DNA from 2 places in the Actinomadura sp. RB99 genome. Region 2 is predicted to be linked to the other one. Evidence: riboswitches for the same ligand, from Rfam matches in the RefSeq annotation. Region 2 holds a riboswitch; the other holds the start of a gene.
The links. A riboswitch is a leader RNA that binds a small molecule or an ion and turns the genes downstream of it on or off. The one in region 2 is predicted to bind thiamine pyrophosphate.
Positions count from the first base shown of each region.

Region 1 (7,168 bases), on a different contig from region 2:
GAGGAACAGGTCCTTCGCCTCCTCCAGGGCCTTGGCCTCCGTCACGTCGCGGAAGTCGACGACCAGCTCGCCGGTCTCCTCGATCTCCGCGGCCAGCACGTTCAGCCAGACGCCCGACTCCAGCGGGAACGTCAGCATCTCGCCGAGCGCGGGCATGTCGAACGGCAGCGGCCGGCCGATCGCGTCCTCCGGCGGGACCCCGGTGAGGGCGTGCGCGGCCGGGTTCCACTGCCGGACGACGAGGTCGTGGTCGAGCACCGCGATGCCGTCCGCGCTGGAGTCGATCACCGCGCGCTCGTGCGCCCGCTGCCGGACGACCTCCGCGTACGCGACGGCGTTGCCGACCGCCACGCCGGCGTGCCCGGCGAGCAGCTCCAGCAGCTCCAGCTCGGTGTGCCCGATCTTGCGTCCGGAGAACAGCGCGTACAGCGCCCCGTACGGGCGGTTCTGCAGGTAGGACAGGCCGAGCGCGACGGTGTGCAGGCCGGGCAGCTCGGACCAGACCAGGTCGCCGAGCCGCTGCTCGCCGGTCGCGAGCTTGACCGTCTTGCCGGACCGCAGCAGCTCCCCGACCAGGCTCGGGCGCAGCTCGGCGGTCGTCCCGCGCAGGTGCTCGGGCAGGCCCGACGTGCTGACCAGCCGCAGCCGCTGCCCCTCGATCCGGACGAACCCGCCCGCGTCCGCGCCGGTCAGCTCGATCAGCGCGGTCGTGATCCGGTCGAGCACGACGGCGAGGTCCAGTTCGGCGTTCAGGTCGGCGACGATGTCGTTCAGCCGCCGGACGAGCCGGGCCCGCTCCGTCATGTGGTGCTGGACGATCTCGTCGTCCTCCGCCGGGTGGTACACCCCGACCCAGCCGAGCGGGGTGCCGGCCGGGTCCTTCAGCAGGCTCGTGTCGATCCGCACGTCGATCAGCCGGCCGTCCCGGTGGAACCGGCGGGTCGCGATCGAGATCTGCCCGCCCTCCTTCTCGGACTCGCCCTCGCCGGCGCGCCGGGTGAGCAGCCGCTCCTGGACGGCGTTGTGCTCGGCCTTCAGCTCGTCCGGGACGATCGGCGGGACGCGCCCGACCATCTCCTCGGCGCTCCAGCCGAACATCCGCTCGGCGGCCGGGTTCCACACGGTGACGCGGTGCTTCTGGTCGACGGCCACGATCGCGTCGGCGGCGCTCTCGATGACGGCGCGCGCGATCGGGTCGTGGACGTGCTGCACGCCTGTCATCGTGCCACCGGAGCCCGGTGCGGCGCCGGGCAACCGGCGCCGAAAAGTTCCCACCAGGCGACCCCCGCGAAGGGAGGAACGCCACTTCAGGGGCCCGGGGACCTCGGGATCGGCCATCTCCGTCGTGCCTTTCCGGCGGGGCGCGGCGCATCCGTCGGCGCGCGGCTCCGGCAACCCTACCGCCGGGTAATACCGGGCCGGCGGGCGGCGCCCGTCCGGCCGATCAGGAGCGTCGCGGCGGCCGCGACGAGGAAGGAGAGCAGCGACGCGCTCATCCAGCTCTGCGGGGTGAAGTGCAGCGCGTCCCGCACGTGCTGCCACAGGTCCGTCCACCAGCCGATCGTCCCGGAGTTGATCAGCTGGTAGGCGACGATGCCGACCACCCAGGCCGCGATCATGCTCCACCGGGACGGCGCGGCGCGGCTCGCGTCCCAGCCGCCGGCGCGGCCCCGGCCCAGGAAGAAGTCCGCCGCGAGCACGCCCAGCATCGGCACGAACACCGACCCGATCAGCGACAGGAAGCCCGCGTAGTCGTTGATGTCCAGCACCAGCGCCAGCACGGTGATCCCCGCGCCGAGCGCGACCGACAGGACGCGGCGGTCGGCGCGCGGCACCAGGTTCTGGATCGACACGGCGGTGGAGTACACGTTCGCGAACGACTGGTCGGCCTCCCGGAGCACGAACACCGCGAAGAACACCGCGCCCAGCGCGACGTGCAGGAACGGGTCGAACACCTTGCCCGTGTCGCCGCCCACGAGCGCCAGGGCCAGCAGCCCCAGCACGTACGCGACGATCTGCGTGACCGAGTACCCGACCGACGCCGCGCCGAACGCCCCGCGCGCGCTCTTCGCGTGCCGGGTGTAGTCGGCGGCGACCGGCACCCACGAGATCGACACCGCCAGCGCCGCGTCCGCGCCGATCCAGAACCCGTGCCACGACCCGTGGTTCAGGTCCGGCAGCGGCTGCCGGACGAGCTGCACGTAGAAGTAGGCGAGCGCGACGATCACCGCGACCGTCACGTACCGGCGCAGCAGCCGCACCGACCCGAGCGGCCAGATCGTCAGCACGGTCGTGAGCACCCCGGCCGCGACGACGTACCCCCAGCGGGGCACCCCGTCCCACAGCTCGCGCGCCGCGTCCGCGATCACGATCAGCTCGAACGTGCCCCAGCCGATCAGCTGCGCGATGTTCAGCACCGTCGGCACGTACGACAGCCGCGCGCCGAACAGGCCGCGCAGCAGCACCATCGCCGGCTGGCCCGTCCGCGCGCCCGGCGCGGCGGCCAGGCCGAGCATCAGCCCGCCCAGCACGGTGCCGACGATCATCGCGACGATGCCCGCCGCGATCGCCAGCGTCGGCGTCCCGGCGGCATCGGGCGCGAGGACGGTGTAGGCGCCGGAGAAGGCCAGCAGGCTGACCCCGAGGTTCGCCCAGAACGCGCTCTGGTCCCAGAAGCCGAGCACCTTCGGGGCGGGCTCGTCGAGGGTGTACGGGACCTCGTTGCGCGGGCTCTCGTGCGCGAGGGTCTTCTCGACGTCGGACGTCACGGGACACGCTCCCTACGCCGGCATTACCCGGACAGGTTCATGCGGTCGGCGACGCCAGGAAGGCCGCCCTCTCAGCCCGGCTCATGGCCCGAGCTCCCGCGGTTATCGGTCGGCACCGATCGTACAACCGCCCGCAACCCCTACAAAGGGGGCGTATTTCCCGGAGGGCGGTCAGGCCACGTAGGGCTCGCCGTCCCCGCCGTTCTCCATCGGGCGGCCCGCCTCGGCCCAGCCCTTCATCCCGCCGTCCACGTTCTTCGCCAGCCAGCCCGCCTGGTTCAGCGCCACCGTCACCTGCGCCGACCGCGCCCCCGACCGGCAGATCACGAAGATCTCGCGGTCCCGCGGGATCTCCCCGGCCCGGTCGCCCAGCTGCCCCATCGGAATGTGGACGGCGTCGGGCGCGTGCCCCGCGTCCCACTCGCTCTGTTCGCGCACGTCGAGCAGGTAACCGCCCTGCGGAACGTCGGCGGCGACCACCGCCGGAACCTCGTCCCCGAAAATCATCACACCCCCATGGAACCGCGCGAAGCCCCCCCGCGTCGAATCACGCATGCGGTATCGGACGCTCATCCTCGCCTCGTCCGGGCTCGCCATGATCTTCTCACTGGCCGCCTGCGGCGACGAACACGTCAAGACCCTTCCCGCCGAGCGGCCCTCGGGCACCACCACGGTACGGCCCTCGGGCCCCTCGGCCGACAGCCTCACCATCCAGGTCAAGGCGTCGGCCCAGGCTCCCGCCACGACCTACAGGCTGACCTGCGACCCGGCCGGCGGCGACCACCCGAAGGCCGCCGACGCCTGCGCCGCCCTCACCAAGGTCAAGGACCCGTTCGCGCCCGTCCCCAAGGACCGGATGTGCACCGACATCTACGGCGGCCCGGAGGTCGCCACGGTGAAGGGCACCTGGCGGGGCAAGCCCGTCGACACGACCTTCAAGCGCAACGACGGCTGCCAGCTGCACCGCTGGAGCGAGATCGCCCCCGTCTTCGGCCCCGTCCCCAAGGTCCGCTGAGCCCCCGAAGCCGGCCGGGTTTCCGAGCTTCCGAGGTCGGCCGAGTCCAAGACCGGCCGCCCCGCCCGCCGCGGGCTACTTGAGGAGGCGGGAGAGGCGGCGGTCGGCCAGGGGCTTGCCGCCGGTCTGGCAGGTGGGGCAGTACTGGAGGGCCGAGTCGGCGAACGACACCTCGCGGATCGTGTCGCCGCACACCGGGCATTTCTCGCCCTTGCGGCCGTGCACGCGCAGGCCGGTCTTCTTCTCGCCCTTGAGGTCCTGCGCTTCGAGGCCGCGCGAGCGCTCCACCGCGTCGCGGAGGGTCGTCACGATCGCCTCGTGCAGGACCGCGATGTCGTCGTCGGTGAGCGTCGCGGCGATCTTGAACGGGGACATCTTCGCCACGTGCAGCACCTCGTCGGAGTAGGCGTTGCCGATGCCGGCGATGACGCTCTGGTCGCGGAGCAGCCCCTTGATCTGCGTGCGCTTGCCCGCGACGATCTCGCGCAGCCGGCCGGCGGTGAACGACTCGTCCAGCGGGTCGGGGCCGAGGCCCGCCACGCCGGGCACGTCGGCGGGGTCGCGGACGACGTAGACCGCGAGGCCCTTCTTCGTCCCGGCCTCGGTGAGGTCGAAGCCGGAGCCGTCGTCGAGGTGGACGCGGAGCGCGAGCGGGTTCTTCCCGCCGGGACGGGCGGGTCTCGTCGGCACCTCGTCGCGCCACCGCAGCCAGCCGGCGCGGGCCAGGTGGATCACCAGGTGGATGCCGTCGACGTCCAGGTCGAGGAACTTGCCGTGCCGGGCGGCGCCGGTGACGGTCAGCCCGCCCAGCGCGGTGACCGGCGGGTCATAGGTCTTCAGCGCGGAGATCGCGAGGACGTCGACGCGCGCGACGGCATGGCCGACGACGCGCTCCCGCAGGAACGCCGCCAGCGCCTCCACCTCGGGCAACTCGGGCATCGGACCTCCACTCGCCGATCGTGACCCCTCCAAGGTAAACGCTCCGGCAGCCGTGCGGCGGACCTGCGCAAGCGGGCCCTCCGGGGGCGCGGAACGCGAGACCATCGACGGGAGCGGCGCCCCGCGCCCGGCGACGCGGCGGAGTTGCCCACAGGGCTGGGGAAGGTTGTGGAAAACCTTGTGCATGGCGCGTGATTCGGCGCGCCGGCGGGGCGATCCGCGGTGAATACCTCGACGAATATCGACAAATCGCCGCGCCCCGCCCCGCGAGGCCCCCGGGACAGGGTGTGGATAACTCCGCGCGGCGCGCTGTGACCCGGATCTCGAAATAACCCCTAGGGGGTACGGGTTGTGCGGGGCATCGGCGTTGTGGCACCATGAGGCCACCGAGATACCCCCAGGGGGTACACGATGAGGGAGGACGAGAGATGAGCACCGCCACCTACACCGTCACCGGGATGACCTGCGGCCACTGCGTCGCCTCCGTGACCGAGGAGGTCGAGCAGGTCGCCGGCGTCACCGCCGTCGACGTCGACCTCAAGACCGGCCAGGTGACCGTCACCAGCGAGGCCCCCGTCGACGACGCCCTGATCAAGAGCGCCGTCGAGGAGGCGGGATACGCCCTGCAGGCCTGACGCCTGCCGCCCTGCGCACCAGGGCCGAGACGAGTGGAGTGAAGGACGATGAACACCGCGACCAAGCTGGGCGCCTACGTGGCGGCGCTGGCCGTCGTCTTCGGCGGGGCCGCCGCGATCGGCACCGCGGCCGGCCCGGTCGGCAAGGCCGACGAGGGCGGGCACGGCGGGCACGGCTCGCACGGGTCCCACGGCGGGACGGCGGCGGCCGCGGCCGTCCCCGGCGGGCTACAGGTCAGCCAGGGCGGCTACACCCTGCACCCGCGGACGACCGACGTGCGGCCGGGCGTGCGGACCGACTTCCGGTTCACCATCGACGGCCCGGACGGCCGGCCCGTGACCAGGTTCACGCCGCTGCACGGCAAGCGGCTGCACCTGATCATCGCGCGCCGCGACCTGTCCGGCTTCCAGCACCTGCACCCGACCGAGGTCGGCGGCGGCGTGTGGGAGGTCGCGGTCGTCCTGCCCAAGGCCGGCGCGTACCGGTTCTTCACCGACGTCCAGCCGGAGGGCGCCGAGGAGGCGCTGACGCTGGGCGTCGACGTCGCCGCCGCGGGCGACTTCCAGCCCGTCCCGCTGCCGGGGCCCGAGCAGGTCGCGAAGGTGGACGGCTACGAGGTGCGGCTCGCCGGCGCGCTGGCCCCGGGCAGGTCGAGCAAGCTGACGCTGTCGGTGAGCAAGGACGGCAAGCCGGTCACGGACCTGGAGCCGTACCTGGAGGCGTACGGGCACCTGGTCGCGCTGCGCCAGGGCGACCTCGCCTACCTGCACGTCCACCCGGACGGCGAGCCGGGCGACGGCAAGACGAAGCCGGGACCCGACATCACCTTCTACGCCGAGGCGCCCAGCGCGGGCACGTACCGGCTCTACCTGGACTTCCAGCACGGCGGCAAGGTCCGCACGGCGGAGTTCACCGCGACGGCGGGGCCGTCGCCCGCGCCCGTCCAGCAGGGCGAGCCGCAGGGCGAGGGCCACGGCGAGCACACCCACTGACATCCCGTACGGTCGAAGCGAAGGAGGAGCGATGACCACCGGCGCCGTGCCAGAAGCGGAATCCGGGCGGATCGAGCTGGCGATCGGCGGGATGACGTGCGCGTCGTGCGCCAACCGCATCGAACGCAAGCTGAACAAGCTCGAGGGCGTCACCGCCACGGTCAACTACGCCACCGAGAAGGCCCGGGTCGAGTACCCCGCCGGGGTGTCCCCGGAGGACCTGGTCGCCACCGTCGAGGCGGCGGGCTACACCGCCGAGCTGCCGGCCCCGCCCAAGGGCGAGGACGCGCGGGGCGAGCAGGACGAGCCCGACGACGGGCTCACCACGCTGCGGCAGCGGCTGATCATGTCGGTCGTGCTCGCGGTCCCGGTGATCGCGATGGCGATGGTCCCGGCGCTGCAGTTCGACAACTGGCAGTGGCTGTCGCTGACGCTGGCGTCGCCGGTCGTCGTCTACGCGGGGTGGCCGTTCCACAAGGCCGCGTGGACGAACCTGCGGCACGGCGCCGCGACGATGGACACGCTGGTGTCGGTCGGCACCCTCGCCGCGTTCGGCTGGTCGCTGTGGGCGCTGTTCTTCGGCACCGCGGGCGAGACCGGCCTCAAGCACGGGTTCGAGTTCTCCATGACCCGCTCGGACGGGTCGATGAACATCTACCTGGAGGCCGCGTCCGGCGTCATCGCGTTCATCCTCGCGGGCCGCTACTTCGAGGCGCGCTCCAAGCGCCGCGCGGGCGCCGCCCTCAAGGCGCTGCTGGAGCTCGGCGCCAAGGAGGTCTCGGTCGTCCGCGACGGACGCGAGGAGCGCATCCCGGTCG
Region 1 is NZ_JABMCA010000001.1:358,604-365,771, forward strand. It holds gene amrb99_RS01850 (PAS domain-containing protein) at 1-1,221, opposite strand, end outside; gene amrb99_RS01855 (cytosine permease) at 1,398-2,768, opposite strand; TPP riboswitch at 2,761-2,878, opposite strand; gene amrb99_RS01860 (rhodanese-like domain-containing protein) at 2,940-3,275, opposite strand; gene amrb99_RS01865 (SSI family serine proteinase inhibitor) at 3,322-3,783, shown strand; gene amrb99_RS01870 (DNA-formamidopyrimidine glycosylase family protein) at 3,859-4,722, opposite strand; gene amrb99_RS01875 (heavy-metal-associated domain-containing protein) at 5,151-5,357, shown strand; gene amrb99_RS01880 (hypothetical protein) at 5,406-6,350, shown strand; gene amrb99_RS01885 (heavy metal translocating P-type ATPase) at 6,382-7,168, shown strand, end outside.
Region 1: linked by a shared signal. The riboswitch ahead of amrb99_RS01855 (cytosine permease) and the one ahead of thiC (phosphomethylpyrimidine synthase ThiC) in region 2 are both predicted to bind thiamine pyrophosphate.

Region 2 (7,168 bases):
CGATCGCCGAGGTGATGTGGTCGTAGCCCGGCGCGATGTCGGTGGTCAGCGGCCCCAGCGTGTAGAACGGCGCGCCGTCGCACCACTCCTGCTGCAGGTCCACGTTCTCCTTGATCTTGTGCATCGGGACGTGGCCCGGGCCCTCGTTCATCACCTGGTTGTCGAACTCGGCGGCGATCCGGGTGAGCTCGCCCTGCGTGCGCAGCTCCGCGAACTGCGCCTCGTCGTTGGCGTCCGCGATGCAGCCGGGCCGCAGCCCGTCGCCGAGCGACCAGGTGACGTCGTAGGCCGCGAAGATCTCGCACAGCTCGCGGAAGCGGGTGTAGAGGAAGTTCTCCTCGTGGTGCGCCAGGCACCACGCCGCCATGATCGACCCGCCGCGCGAGACGATGCCGGTCTTCCGCCGCGCCGTCAGCGGCACGTACCGCAGCAGCACGCCCGCGTGCACGGTCATGTAGTCGACGCCCTGCTCGGCCTGCTCGATCACGGTGTCGCGGAAGACGTCCCAGGTCAGCTCCGCCGGGTCGCCGCCGACCTTCTCCACCGCCTGGTACAGCGGGACGGTCCCGACCGGCACCGGCGAGTTGCGCAGGATCCACTCGCGGGTGGTGTGGATGTCCCGGCCCGTCGACAGGTCCATGATCGTGTCGGCGCCCCAGCGGGTCGCCCACGTCATCTTCTCGACCTCGTCCTCGATCGAGGACGCCACCGCCGAGTTGCCGATGTTGGCGTTCACCTTCACCAGGAAGCTCCGGCCGATGACCATCGGCTCGATCTCCGGGTGGTTGACGTTGGCGGGCAGCACCGCCCGGCCCGCCGCCAGCTCGTCGCGGACGAACTCCGGCGCCACGCCCTCGCGCAGCGCCGCGAACTCCATCTCGGCGGTGATCTCCCCGCGCCGCGCGTAGGCGCGCTGGGTCACCGCGCCGCCGCTCGCCCGGCGCGGCCTGCGGGGGAGCGGCCCGTCGGCCGCGGGCGCGGAGCGGCGCCCGTCGTCCTCGGGGCGCGCCGCCCGCCCGTCGTACGGCTCGGTGTCGCCGCGCTCGGCGATCCACGCCTCCCGCAGCGCGGGCAGCCCCTTGCGGACGTCGGTCTCGTGGTCGGGGTCGGTGTACGGCCCGGACGTGTCGTACAGGACGACGACGTCGCCGTTGGTCAGCGGGACCTCCCGCATGGGAACGCGCACCCCCGGGCGGGAACCCTGGAGGTAGGTCTTGCGGGCAGCTGGAACCACGGATTCGGTCATGACGACTCGATCTCTCCCTACGCCGGCATTACCCGGTCAGGTTCATGCGGTCAGCGGCCGTCCCAGCCGCTATCTCAGCCCGGTTCGCCGGGCCCCCGCGATCTGTCGTGCTCGACGGTAACCCGGCGCACCCCCGTTGCGGCAACCACCGCCGCCGGGGTAGAACGCGCCCGCGCGACGGGGCTGGGAGGATCAGGGCATGGAGAACATCCGCGATGACTTCGCCCTCACACCCGTCGGCCACGTGTCGTCCCCCCTCAGCGACCGCGCCGAGGCGCCCAAGCAGGGGACGGAGGGCGCCCCCGACGCGTGGCTGGTCTTCGAGCCGTCGTACCAGGCGGCCCTGGAGGGGCTCGGCGACGGCGACCGGATCATCGTGCTCACCTGGCTGCACCTGGCTCCGCGGGACGTGCTGCGGACCCGGCCGCGCGACGACCCGCGCAACCCCGAGACCGGCGTGTTCGCCACCCGCTCCCCGGCCCGCCCGAACCCGATCGGCCTGCACCCCGTGGAGATCCTCCAGGTCACCGGGCGGCGCGTGCGCGTCCGCGGCCTGGAGGCGCTCGACGGCACGCCGGTGCTGGACGTCAAGCCCGTTCTCGCGGGGGGTACCGGCCTTTGACCGGCCCGTGCTCCGCGGTGGTCCAGACCACCGCCTAAAGTGGAGAGGCATGATCACCGTCTGAGGAAGGACCCGGCATGCCCGTTTCCCCCCGGCCGCAGAACGCGACCGGCACGCACACCGTGCTGGACAAGGCCTACGAGCGCGTCCTCGTCCGCGACCCGGGGGAGCCGGAGTTCCACCAGGCCGTCCACGAGGTGCTGGAGTCGCTCGGACCGGCCGTCGCCGCCCGCCCCGAGCTCGCCGGCCAGGGGGTGCTGGAGCGGCTCGTCGAGCCCGAGCGGCAGATCGTCTTCCGGGTGCCGTGGACCGACGACTCCGGCGCGGTGCATGTCAACCGCGGCTTCCGGGTGGAGTTCAACAGCGCGCTCGGCCCGTACAAGGGCGGCCTGCGCTTCCACCCGTCGGTGAACCTCGGCATCGTGAAGTTCCTCGGCTTCGAGCAGATCTTCAAGAACGCGCTGACCGGTCTCGGCATCGGCGGCGGCAAGGGCGGCAGCGACTTCGACCCGCGCGGCCGCTCGGACGCCGAGGTGATGCGGTTCTGCCAGTCGTTCATGACCGAGCTGCACCGCCACATCGGCGACGACACCGACGTCCCGGCCGGGGACATCGGCGTCGGCGGCCGGGAGATCGGCTTCCTGTTCGGCCAGTACCGGCGGATCAGCAACCGCTGGGAGGCGGGCGTCCTCACCGGGAAGGGCCAGCCCTGGGGCGGGTCGGCGTGCCGGACCGAGGCCACCGGCTACGGCAACGTGATGTTCACCGCCGAGATGCTCCGCAAGCGCGGCGAGGAGCTGGACGGCCAGACCGTCACCGTGTCCGGATCCGGCAACGTCGCGATCTACAGCATCGAGAAGGCGCAGCAGCTCGGCGCCAACGTGATCACGGTGTCCGACTCGGGCGGCTACGTGGTGGACGAGAAGGGCATCGACCTCGAACTGCTCAAGCAGATCAAGGAGGTCGAGCGGGGCCGGGTCGCCGACTACGCCGAGCGGCGCGGCGCGTCCGCCCGGTTCGTCCGGGGCGGCAGCGTCTGGGACGTCCCGGCCGACATCGCGCTGCCGTCGGCGACGCAGAACGAGCTGGACGCCCAGGCCGCGCGGGTGCTGGTCCGCAACGGCGTGAAGGCCGTCTCCGAGGGCGCCAACATGCCCACCACGCCCGAGGCGGTCCACGTGCTGCAGGAGGCGGGCGTCGCGTTCGGCCCGGGCAAGGCCGCCAACGCCGGCGGCGTCGCCGTCAGCGCCCTGGAGATGCGGCAGAACGCGGGACGCGAGATGTGGACGTTCCCGAAGGCCGAGGCGGAGCTGGCGGAGATCATGACGCGGATCCACAACACCTGCGACGAGACCTCCGAGCGCTACGGCGCGCCCGGGAACTACGTGGTGGGCGCCAACATCGCGGGGTTTGAGCGCGTCGCCGAGGCGATGCTCGCCCAGGGCCTCATCTGACCTCGGCCCCGGGGCGCCGCCCGGGCGGCGCCGCGCCCGGGACCGGCGGGAACGCGGCCCCGGGGTGCGGCACGCCGCGGGGCGGGTGCGCGCCGGCCGCGGAGTCGGGGAGGATGGGCACGTGGTGACGATGCCCCGGCCCGACACGGCGACCCGAGACGCCCTGCTGACGACGCTGCTGGCCGCCGCGGCCGTCGCCGCCGCGCTCGCGTGGCCGGGGACGCGGCCGCTGGACGCCTGGGGCGTCCTCCTGCTGGCCGGCGCCCACGTGCCGCTCGCGGTGATCCGGCGCCGCCCGGCGCTCGCGCTCGTCGTGCTGGTCGTCCTGACGCTGCCGTACCACCTGCTGCAGTACCAGCATCACGCGCTGATCCCGGCCGAGGTGATCGCGCTGTTCGCCTACGCGGTGTTCGGGCGCCGGGTCCGCGCCGTCCTGACGGTGGCCGGCCTGCTGCTGTTCGTCTGCGTGATCACGATGGCGCTGCGGGCGGGCGGCGGCTCCGTCCGCGAGCAGATCGCGGTGATCGAGGCCGTGGTGTCGGTGGTGATCGCCGTGCAGGTCTGGCGGTCGCACCGCGCCCGGCTCGCCACGATCACCGAGCGGGCCGAGCGCGCCGAGCGCACCCGCGAGGAGGAGGCGCGCCGCCGGGTCGCCGAGGAGCGCCTGCGGATCGCCCGCGACCTGCACGACCTGCTCGCGCACAGCATCACCGTCATCGGCGTGCAGGCGGGCGCCGCCGCCCACCTCGTCGCCGGCGACCGGCCGCTCGACCGCGCGGAGCTGGCCGAGGCGCTCGGATCGATCGCCGCGACCTGCCGGGAGGCCCGCACCGAGCTGCGCGGCACCCTGCAGGTCCTGCGCGGCACCGATGTCGGCGGGCCCGCCGAGCTGCCCGGCCCGGACGCGATCCCCGGCCTCGTGGACGCGGCCCGGGCCGCCGGCCTGGAGGTGACGCTGAGCGCCGACGGCGCCGCCGGCGCGCCGCCGGAGATCGGCGTCGCCGCGTACCGGATCGTCCAGGAGGCCCTGACCAACGTCGTCAAGCACGCCGGCGCGCGCCGCGTCGCGGTGACCCTCGCGCGCGAGGAGCGGGGGCTCGTCGTGCGCGTCGCCGACGACGGCCGGGGCCCCTCCGGCGCCGAGCCGGAGGGGTTCGGGATCCTCGGCATGATCGAGCGGGCGCGCAGCGTCGGCGGGACGCTGGACGCCGGCCCCGGCGAGGACGGCGGCTTCGCGGTCACCGCCGTCTTCCCGGCCGCCCTCCGGGACGGCACGCCCCCGGACGTGCCGTCCGGGGAGGCGCCGGTCACCCCCCGCTGATCGTCCGGGCGTGCAGCAGGAGCAGGCCCGCCAGGGTCGAGCCGGACCCGATCTCGCCGCGCGCGGCGAGCTCCGGGACCGACGAGAGCGGCACCCACTCGATCCGCTCCGCCTCCACGTCGGTCGGCTCGCCGATCCGCTCGGCGCCGTCCGCCCGGAAGATGTGGTGGATCCCGTCGTGCAGCCCCGGCGACGGGCGCACCGCCACGACGTGCTCCAGCGGCCCGGCCCGGTACCCGGTCTCCTCGACCAGCTCGCGCGCCGCCGCCTCCGCCGGGTCCTCGCCGTCCTCGACCCGGCCGCCCGGGACCTCCCAGCCCCAGGCGCCGGTGATGAACCGGTGCCGCCAGATCAGCAGCACCCGGCCCGCGCCGTCGACCGCCGCCACGCCCGCGGCGGGCCGCACCCGCACGAGATGGTGGTCGAAGCGCCGCCCGTCCGGCAGTTCCACGTCGGCCAGCCGCACGTCCATCCAGGGGCTGTCGTAGATCGATCTCTCGCCGTGCACCGTCCATCGCATGGCCGGACGCTATCGGGGGCTTTCAAAGCCTTACCGGTAGGGTCAGGATCAAGGGGGACGGCGCGACCGCCGGGGGGCCGACCCAGGCCCCAGGGTCATCGCCCGGAGGGCGCTGTCAGGGAGGGGAGCGCAAGCGGTGAGCACTGAGGCCGGCAGGGCGCCGGAGGCGGCGCGGGACCGGATCTTCACGGTGCCGAACATGCTCAGCATGGCGCGGCTCGTCGGAGTCCCGTTCTTCCTGTGGCTGGTGCTGGTCGAGCAGGACTGGTGGGCGCTCGGGCTGCTGGTGTTCGCCGGCCTGTCGGACTGGCTGGACGGCAAGCTCGCGCGGGCGCTGAACCAGACCAGCAAGCTCGGCATGCTCCTGGATCCGGCCGCCGACCGGCTGTACATCTTCGCGACGCTCGTCGGCCTGACGATCCGCGACATCATCCCGCTGTGGCTGCTGGCCGCGCTGGTCGCGCGCGAGCTGGCGATCACCCCGATCGCGCCGATCGTGCGGCGGCTCGGGTACGGCGGGACGCTTCCCGTGCACTTCATCGGCAAGACGGGCACATTGTGCCTGCTGTACGCCTTCCCGCTGCTGCTGCTGGGCGACCATGACGGGGCGGCGGGCACCGCGGCGAAGGTGATCGGGTGGTCCTTCGCCATCTGGGGGACGGCGCTGTACTGGTGGGCGGCCGTCCTGTACTGGGCGCAGACGCGGCAACTGGTGCTGGCCGGCCGCGGCGCGCCACCCGACGGCGCGCCCGGTCCGGGCGCGCGGCCCCCGGCCGGCGAGCAGAAGGGAGCTGAGACCCCCCGATGAAGGCCGTCGTGATGGCGGGTGGCGAGGGGACGCGGCTGCGTCCGATGACCGCCAACCAGCCCAAGCCGCTGCTGCCGCTCGTCAACCGGCCGATCATGGAGCACGTGCTGCGGCTGCTGAAGAAGCACGGGTTCAGCGAGACCGTCGTCACGGTGCAGTTCCTGGCGGCGCTGATCCGCAACTACTTCGGCGACGGCGAGGAGCTCGGCATGTCGCTGAGCTACGCGACCGAGGAGGTGCCGCTCGGCACCGCGGGCAGCGTGAAGAACGCCGAGGCGGCGCTGCGCGACGACCGGTTCCTGGTGATCTCCGGCGACGCGCTGACCGACATCGACCTGACCGACATGGTGCGCTTCCACGAGCGCAACGGCGCCCTCGTCACCATCGGCCTCAAGCGGGTCCCGAACCCGCTGGAGTTCGGGATCATCATCGTGGACGACGAGGGACGCATCCAGCGGTTCCTGGAGAAGCCGACGTGGGGGCAGGTGTTCTCCGACACCGTCAACACCGGCATCTACGTGATGGAGCCCGGGGTGCTCGACCACGTCGCGGCGGGCGAGGTCGTCGACTGGTCCGGCGACGTGTTCCCCAAGCTGCTGGCGGAGGGCGCGCCGCTGTACGGGTACGTGGCGGACTGCTACTGGGAGGACGTCGGCACCCACGAGAGCTACCTGAAGGCGCAGGCCGACATGCTGTCCGGGCAGGTCGGCATCGAGCTGGACGGGTTCGAGATGTCGCCGGGCGTGTGGGTCGCCGAGGGCGCCGAGGTGGACGCGGAGGCCGTGCTGAAGGGCCCGCTCTATATCGGCGACTACGCGAAGGTCGAGGCCGGCGTCGAGCTGCGCGAGTACACCGTGCTCGGCAGCAACGTCGTGGTGAAGGAGGGCGCGTTCCTGCACCGCGCGATCGTCCACGACAACGTGTTCGTCGCGCCGTCGACGAACCTGCGCGGCTGCGTGGTCGGCAAGAACACCGACATCATGGCGGGCGCCCGCGTCGAGGAGGGCGCGATCGTCGGGGACGAGTGCGTCATCGAGGCGGAGGCGTACGTCTCCAGCGGCGTGAAGGTGTACCCGTTCAAGACGATCGAGGCGGGCGCGGTCGTCAACACCAGCGTGATCTGGGAGTCGCGCGGGCAGCGCAACCTGTTCGGGCCGCGCGGGGTGTCCGGGCTGGTCAACGTGGAGATCACGCCGG
Region 2 is NZ_JABMCA010000091.1:7,153-14,320, reverse strand. It holds gene thiC (phosphomethylpyrimidine synthase ThiC) at 1-1,246, opposite strand, end outside; TPP riboswitch at 1,242-1,355, opposite strand; gene tsaA (tRNA (N6-threonylcarbamoyladenosine(37)-N6)-methyltransferase TrmO) at 1,446-1,868, shown strand; gene gdhA (NADP-specific glutamate dehydrogenase) at 1,946-3,322, shown strand; gene amrb99_RS43775 (sensor histidine kinase) at 3,453-4,643, shown strand; gene amrb99_RS43770 (NUDIX hydrolase) at 4,630-5,163, opposite strand; gene amrb99_RS43765 (CDP-alcohol phosphatidyltransferase family protein) at 5,300-5,971, shown strand; gene amrb99_RS43760 (mannose-1-phosphate guanyltransferase) at 5,968-7,168, shown strand, end outside.